2 regions of the Martelella sp. FOR1707 genome follow, and region 2 is predicted to be linked to the other one. Evidence: riboswitches for the same ligand, from Rfam matches in the RefSeq annotation. Region 2 holds a riboswitch; the other holds the start of a gene.
The links. Region 2 has a riboswitch for thiamine pyrophosphate ahead of thiC (phosphomethylpyrimidine synthase ThiC). Riboswitches for the same ligand answer to the same signal wherever they lie in the genome.
Positions count from the first base shown of each region.

Region 1: it holds a riboswitch for thiamine pyrophosphate, as region 2 does, so the genes downstream of both, thiB (thiamine ABC transporter substrate binding subunit) here and thiC (phosphomethylpyrimidine synthase ThiC) in region 2, are expected to answer to the same signal.

Region 1 is NZ_JBAKFP010000005.1:306,379-310,589, reverse strand. Features, by position in the region: gene thiP (thiamine/thiamine pyrophosphate ABC transporter permease) at 1-589, opposite strand, end outside; gene thiB (thiamine ABC transporter substrate binding subunit) at 965-1,975, opposite strand; TPP riboswitch at 2,012-2,110, opposite strand; gene V6765_RS15700 (FKBP-type peptidyl-prolyl cis-trans isomerase) at 2,339-2,776, shown strand; gene V6765_RS15695 (glucan biosynthesis protein) at 3,150-4,211, shown strand, end outside.
Region 2 is NZ_JBAKFP010000008.1:237,925-242,135, forward strand. Features, by position in the region: gene V6765_RS21085 (autotransporter domain-containing protein) at 1-1,377, shown strand, start outside; TPP riboswitch at 1,494-1,628, shown strand; gene thiC (phosphomethylpyrimidine synthase ThiC) at 1,726-3,528, shown strand; gene V6765_RS21095 (SIMPL domain-containing protein) at 3,885-4,211, opposite strand, start outside.

The DNA.
Region 1 (4,211 bases), on a different contig from region 2:
CGATCAGCGGCGCGATCACCGGCCATTCGACAAAGCGGAACACCGCGCGGCCGGGCATGGCGAGCATCGCCGCCGATTTGAAATATTCCTGCGGCACCCGCTCCAGCCCCGCCAGAAACAGGCGGGCGGCGAGCGGCAGGTTGAAATAGACATGGGCCAGCAGAATGCCCTGCAGACCGTAGATCTGGAGCGGGCGACCGAAACCGGCCAGCGTCAGCAGATCGTTGAATATCCCCTGCCGGCCCCAGATACCGATCAGCCCCAGCGCGCCGATCAACACCGGCAGGCCGAGCGGCACCGCCATCAGCCGCACGATCCACAGCCGGCCCGGAAAATGCGGACGCCGCGCCAGCGCCAGCGCAACCGGAATGGCCAGCGCCACCGAAATCAGCGTCGACAGCGTGGCCTGCCAGAGCGTGAAGCGCAGGATGCGCCAGACATAGGGCTCCTCGAACACCGCCACCGAAGCCTGCAGCCGCCCGAACCCGGAAAGCGCTATAATGGCGATCGCGATAAAGCCGATGACGCCGGCGAGGGCTGCGATGCCGTAGCCATAGCTGCGGCGGCGTTCGGAGGAGGACATCAGCATGGCGCGGCCCTCTCGCTCAGGCGCAGGCGGGCGGATGAGCCCGGCAGCGCGTGGAGAATGAATCTGCAGCCTTGTGCTGGACCCGTCGGCCACCTCGCCTTTCAGGGAGCGGGTCTATTGCGTATGTGCCGCGCGTCTTGCTTCCAGTATTCTCTCCCGCTGGCGGGAGAGATGCCCCGAGAGGGGCAGTGAGGGTGGCGCGGCGTATCAGATCGTGAGGGCGTTTGCGGGGAAAGACTCCCCCCTCACTGTCGCTGTCGCGACATCTCTCCCCTCCGGGGCGAGAAGATTGGGGGGCTATGCGGCGCGGTTCGCCGCACTGCGCCGGAGGCGAGGTAGCCTCGCGCTCGCGCCTCACCGCCGGACCTATCGCTCTCACCGCGCGCTCATGGCGTTCAGCCATTCGTCGATCCATTTCTGGCGGTTTTCGGCGACGACGCCGGGGGCAAATTGCAGGGTCTTTTGCGGTTTGACGGCGTTTTCGAAGGCGGCGGGCAGCGGTTCGCTGGTCGCGGCCGCCGGCATCATCCAGTTATGGGTCGGGATCGCGTCCTGGAAGCCGGGGGTCAGGATGAATTCGAGGAAGGACCTTGCAAGGTCGGGATCATCGGCCATCGTCGTCATGCCGGCGACCTCGATCTGGATGTAGAGCCCGTCCTGGAAATCGATCGCCTTGTAGCGGCCGCTCCCCTCCTCGATCTCGTGATAGGCCGGCGATGTGGTGTAGGACAGCACCATTGGCGCCTCGCCGCTGGTGAACAGGCCGTAAGCCTCCGACCAGCCCGGCGCGACCGTCAGAATCCGGTCGGAGAGTTTTTCCCATTGGGCGGCAGCGTCATCGCCATAGACCGATTTCATCCACAACAGCATGCCGAGGCCCGGCGTCGAGGTGCGCGGGTCCTCGATCACCAGTTTCTGGTCGGCGGGGCCGTTCACCAGTTCGTCGAGCGTTGTCGGCGGGTTGTCGATGCTTTCGGTATCGTAGACGATGTCGAACCAGCCGTAATCGAACGGCACGAAGATATCGTCGGAAAAGCCGCCGGGGATATCGGCCGCCTCGGTCGAGACGCCGGATTTTGCGAAGAAGCCGGTTTCCTTCGCCTCGTGCACAAGATTGTTGTCGAGGCCCAGAACGATATCGGCCGGGCTCGATTGGCCTTCGAGCTTCAGCCGGTTGAGGAGCGCAACGCCGTCCTCGACGCTGACGAATTTCAGCGTGCAGCCGCAGGTCTTCTCGAAGGCTTCCTTCACCAACGGCCCGGGTCCCCATTCGGCATCGAAGCTTTCATAGGTATAGACGGTGAGGACCTTGTTCTCCTGAGCGCCTGCCGGCAGCGCCGGAAGGGCCGCAAGCGCGAGAATGGCGATGGTCGTGCGATAGGTCATGACGCCTCCTTGTGTTCGGTACTGAAGGGGAAAACGGCGTCCTGCGCGTCTAATCCCTCCGCCGGTGCTAGCCGGATCAGGTTCTTCGGGTTGGCCGCAGGCCTCTCAGCGAAAATCGCACCCCGTTAGAGCTGACCAAACACCTATCGCGGCGGTCCCGGCATTTCAAGAGGCGCACGATTTGAAAAAACGGCCCGGAAGCACTAGGTAGAGGGCGTGTCCGGCGTGCCGGACGAAAAGTCGGTCGTCATGCGAAATAAAGCGTGTCGGCTCATCCTTCAGGGGCGAAAGCACTCTGGAAAACCGAAAACGGCGCGGCCGATCTCGGCCAGCGTGCAGTGTTTCAAGGAAGGAGCACACGAGATGACAGAAGCAAAAGCGGGCGATACCGTTCGTATTCACTACACCGGAACTCTCAATGACGGTTCGACCTTCGACAGTTCCGAAGGCCGCCAGCCGCTGGAATTCACCGTCGGCGCCGGCCAGATCATTCCCGGCCTCGACCGCGAGATCGCCGGCATGAATGTTGGCGACAGCCGCGACGTGAAGGTCGATTCCAGCGAAGCCTATGGCCCCCATGACCCGCAGAAGGTGCAGGTCGTGCCGCGCTCCGCCATGCCGCAGGAAGTGGAAGTTGCCCCCGGCATGCAGCTTCAGGCGCGCACGCCCGACGGCCAGACCGTGCCGCTGATCGTGACCAAGGTCGAGGAACAGGAAGTCACCGTCGACGCCAATCATCCGCTCGCGGGCCAGGATTTGAATTTTGCCGTCGAACTGGTCGAGATCGTGAAGGCCGCCTGATCAGGGCCTTCCGCGCCGTTTTCGAACTATGTGAAAATATTGCGGCGCGAAGGTGGCACATTGCCATGATTTTGCCATTCTTTGGCTGAATGGCTTTGCTAATAATGGGCTGGTACGCAAATGTGTGTGTCAGCCCTTTTTGATGAGCCATCCCCATGCCGGATTCCCGGAACGTCTATTTTATCGATCGAAAATATTCTTCTTCAGCGATGGAACCGAAACGGGCCTGCCTCGTTTGTGACTCGTCCGCGCCCGTCTGGGGACGGGCGTTCGCGCAACCGCGCCTGCGCGCTTCCGGCGGGCGAAGGGAATGAGTATGCTGCTCTGCACCATTTCATTTTATCTATCCATTTAAAGCCAACGGGATTTACGCATGAAGAGACGAACCTTTCTGGCCCAGACCGCGGTCGGCGTGCTCGCTCTTTCGGGGGTGGGCGGCAAGGCCTTCGCGCAGCAGGCGGTCGAGCCGGGAAAGATGCCGGAAGCCAATGCAACGGTCGAGGCGTCAGCGCCGCCTCCTGACGCGTTCAATTTCGACACGCTTACCGAACAGATGAAGGCCAAGGCCGGGGAGGCTTACGAGGAGCCCTCCCAGGAGGTCCCCGAACCGTTCCGGGACCTTCAATATGATGATTACCGCGCGATCCGCTACGATCCCAACAAGGCGATCTGGCGCGACCAGTCCGATTTTCAGCTTCAGGCCTTCGCGCTCGGCTGGCTGTTCAAGACGCCGGTCGATATCTACGAGGTCGCCGACGGCGTTGCGCAGAAACTCGAGTTCACCGGCGATGACTTCATCTACCGCGCGCCGCTCGACGTCGAGCAGTTTCATGGCGTCAAGCTGCCGGGGGTCGCGGGCTTCCGGATCAACTATCCGCTGAACCGCCCGGAAGTTTCCGACGAGCTGATCTCGTTCCTGGGCTCGTCCTATTTCCGCGCGCTCGGCCAGAACAATCTCTATGGCCTTTCGGCGCGCGGCCTTGCGATCAATACCGCGACCAGCCAGGGCGAGGAGTTTCCGCGCTTTTCCGCCTTCTACATCATGCGGCCGGGCACGGAGAAGGACAAGATCACCGTTTTTGCGGCGCTTGATGGTCCGAGCGTGACCGGCGCCTACCGTTTCGTGATCACGCCGGGCAAGAATACGCGCATGGATGTCACCGCGCGACTCTTTTTCCGGAACGATATCGAGCGTCTCGGCGTTGCCCCTATGACTTCCATGTTCCTGTTCGGTCCCGCCAACCATCATGCCTTTGATGATTATCGGGAGCGGGTCCACGACAGCGAGGGTCTCAAGATCGTGCGTGCCGACGGCACCGAGCTTTGGCGCAATCTGCAGAATGCCAAGACGCTCGCCAATTCGTTCTTTGGCGAGACCAATCCGCGGGCGTTCGGCCTCTACCAGCGCCATCGCGGGTTCGAGGATTATCAGGAC
Region 2 (4,211 bases):
GAAAGCGGGCGCAGCGATGCGGTGACTGTGACCGGCAAGGCGTCGCTGGACGGAACGCTCGCCCATATCGGCTTTGACGGCGTCTATGATCCGCGCTCGACCTACACCGTGCTGTCAGCCGGCCAGATCGAGGGCGAATTCGCAAGCGTCACCTCCGACTTCGCGTTCCTGACGCCCGACTTCATCTATGGCACGAGCGAAATCGGCCTGAAGCTGCAGCGCAACGACCGCGATTTCGCATCGGTGGCTCAAACCGCCAATCAGGCGGCCGTGGCGGCAAGCGTGGAGTCGATCGGCTTTACCGCAGGAAACGCGCTCTATGACGCGATCGTCATGCTGCCGGACGATCCCGATTTCATCCGCAACGGCTTCGATCAGCTTTCCGGCGAGATCCATGCATCGGTCAAATCCGCGCTGATCGAGGAAAGCGGCATCGTCCGCGGCGCGGAGGCCGATCGCCTGCGGGCAGCCTTCGGCACGGTCGGCGCATCGTCGGCGCCGGTTCTGGCCTATGGGCCGGACGGAGCGAACCTCGTCGCTCCCGATCAGGCAGACGGCATCGCCGCCTGGGGCAGCGCCTTCGGAGCGTGGAACAAGTTCGACGGCAACGCCAATGCCGCCGGCCTCGACAGCGCGACGGGTGGCCTGCTTGTCGGCGTCGACATCCCGTTTGCCGAAACCTGGCGCGTCGGCGCGCTCGCCGGCTACAGCCATTCGAGCTTCGACGTTGACGACCGCGCGTCGTCGGGTTCCAGCGACAACTACTCGCTCGGCCTTTATGCCGGTTCGCAATGGGGCGGCCTCGGCTTCCGTTCGGGTCTCGCCTATACGTGGCACCAGATCGACACCAGCCGTTCGGTGTACATCCCGGGCCTTACGAATGCGCTCGACAGCAGCTATGACGCCGGCACCTTCCAGGCCTTCGGCGAACTCGGCTATCAGTTCGATCTCTCCGACGTTCAGCTGGAGCCGTTCGCCAACCTCGCCTATGTCAATCTGGATACGGATGGCTATGGCGAAAGCGGCGGCGCGGAGGCATTGAGCGGCGCAAGCGGCAGCTCCGACACGACCTTCACCACCGTGGGTTTGCGCGTCTCGTCCGACTTCATGCTCGGCCAGACGCGGGCGAAGGCAAGCGGGATGATCGGCTGGCGTCACGCCTTCGGCGATATCACGCCGTCCGTCACGCAAGCGTTTGCGGGCTCGACGCCGTTCGCCATCACCGGCGTCGCCGTTGCCGAGGATGCCGCCGTGGTCGAGGCCGGCCTCGATTTCGACCTGTCGGCCAACACCACGATCGGCGTGTCCTACCAGGGCCAGTTCGGCGACGACGTCAGCTACAACGGCGTCAACGCAAGGCTCCAGGTGAAGTTCTGATCTGAAAACACGACCAGCCGGGCGGGGTCATTCCCGCCCGGCTGAGGCAAGACTGTTGCAATGGTGCAGCCGCCAGTCTTTCAGTTGACAAACCGCGGGACGGAATGCAGTCTTTGCGCATTCACCCGGGGGGTCCCGACAAGGGGCTGAGATACTGATCGCCCGTCTGCCTTTATGGCGACGCGCAGCGCAGTGACCCGATGAACCTGATCCAGTTCACACTGGCGTAGGGATGGTGCATCTGCTGCGGTCACGGCTGAGTTGCCCTGGCGTATTTTCACGCAGCCCCTCTCCATTCATTACGGCGAACTGGGTCTCCAACGCATCGAGCACTGGAGGCTCCGACCGATGAAAGACCTTTCCCCAACCGTCACCACCGGGCCGTTGCCGGCCTCGCGCCGAGTCTGGCAGGCTGGCGTTCTCAATCCCGATATTCGCGTGCCCATGCGCGCGATCGACCTGCATCCAACGGCCGACGAGCCGCCCGTGACCGTCTACGACAGTTCCGGACCCTATACGGATCCAGACGTCGAAATCGCCATTGAGCGTGGCCTGCCGCGTCTGCGCGAGACCTGGATCGCCGCGCGCAATGACACCGAGCGCTATGCAGGGCGTCATGTGAAGCCCGAAGACAACGGCTTTGCCGCAGGCGCGCGTCTGACGCCGGAATTTCCTGTGCGCCACAAGCCGCTGCGCGCAAGAGATAGCCGCGCCGTGACCCAGTTGGCCTATGCCCGCGCCGGGATCGTGACGCCCGAAATGGAATTCGTCGCCATCCGTGAAAATCTTGGCCGCGCGGCGGCAAAACAGGATTTGGCCCGTGATGGCGAAGCCTTCGGCGCCGAGATTCCCGATTTCATCACCCCGGAATTCGTGCGCGACGAGGTGGCGCGCGGCCGGGCAATCATCCCGTCGAACATCAATCACCCGGAAGCCGAGCCGATGGCGATCGGCCGCAATTTTCTGGTCAAGATCAACGCCAATATTGGCAACTCGGCCGTCACCTCCTCGATGGCTGAGGAAGTGGAAAAGATGGTCTGGGCGATCCGCTGGGGCGCCGACACGGTGATGGACCTGTCCACGGGTCGCAACATCCACAATATCCGCGACTGGATCATCCGCAATGCGCCGGTGCCGATCGGTACGGTTCCGCTCTATCAGGCCCTGGAAAAGGTGGGCGGCATTGCCGAGGACCTTTCCTGGGAGGTGTTCCGCGACACGCTGATCGAGCAGGCCGAGCAGGGTGTGGACTATTTCACCATCCATGCCGGCGTGCGGCTGCACATGATCCCGATGACGGTGAACCGTGTCACCGGCATCGTCTCGCGCGGCGGCTCGATCATGGCGAAGTGGTGCCTGCACCATCACAAGGAGAGCTTTCTATACGACCATTTCGAGGAAATCTGCGATATCTGCCGGGCCTATGACGTTTCCTTCTCGCTCGGCGACGGCCTCCGGCCCGGTTCGATCGCCGATGCGAATGACGCGGCGCAGTTCGCCGAACTGGAGACACTCGGCGAGCTCACGCAGATCGCCTGGGCCAGGGACTGCCAGGTGATGATCGAAGGCCCGGGCCATGTTCCGATGCACAAGATCAAGGCCAATATGAACAAACAGCTCGCGGTGTGCGGCGAAGCGCCATTCTACACGCTCGGCCCGCTGACCACGGACATCGCGCCCGGCTATGACCACATCACCTCCGGCATAGGCGCGGCGATGATCGGCTGGTTCGGCACGGCAATGCTTTGCTACGTAACGCCCAAGGAGCATCTCGGCCTGCCCGACCGCGACGACGTCAAGGTCGGCGTGATCACCTACAAGATCGCCGCCCATGCCGCCGATCTCGCCAAGGGCCATCCGGCGGCGCGGATTCGCGATGACGCCCTCAGCCGCGCGCGGTTCGAGTTTCGCTGGGAAGACCAGTTCAACCTCGCGCTCGATCCCGAGACCGCGCGATCGATGCACGACGAAACCTTGCCGAAGGAGGCGCACAAGGTGGCGCATTTCTGCTCCATGTGCGGGCCGAAATTCTGCTCGATGCGCATAAGCCATGACATCAGGGCGGAGGCCCAGAAAGAGGGCATGGCGGCGATGGCCGAAAAATTCCGCGAGGGGGGCGCGCTTTATATGCCCCTGGAGGATGTGAAATGAGCCGGCCCTGGTGATCGGCCTCGCCCCGCTCAGGGCCGAGCCGCCGCCGGGCGTCTGGGCGGCCGCCCACAGCCTTGCGACGAAGGCGAGAGCCCGCCGGCGGCATGGCGGCTGAAGTGGTGCATCTTATAAGCGGCGCATGACGAGCTCCGAAAAAGGAGGAGGCGATTGCGAGATTTTTCCGCCCCGTCGGCCGGTTGAGCGCCGGCGGCGGCAGAGGGAAATCCCACCGCCACAGGATCGGACGCTGGGTTCCGGAGAGCGGCCCGCCCCCGGACCGGAAATTGCCGTCGCTCGCGACGAAGCGACGGGTTCTTTCCAGCCCTGGGGGCGGGCGGCCTCAAGAGGAACCGGCTTTACTGCTCGATCGCCAGCGTCATGTTGACGGTGATGTTGTAGGTGTTTTCGCCGGCCGCGATCGGCGGGGCGCCCTCGGCTTTTGCCATCATCACGTCGGCGCGCATCATCATTGGCTGCGGCATCGAGCTCTGCTCGGAGATCGACATCACCTTGCCGAGCGTGACCCCGGCGGCCTCGGCCAGCGTTTCGGCCTTGGCCAGCGCGTTGGCGACAGCCTCGCGCCGGGCCTCGTCCTCCGCGGCGGAAGGATCGCTGTTGGAGAACGATATCCCGCCGCCGGAGTTGACACCGAGCTTGACTGCCTGATCGAGCACGGCAGAGAG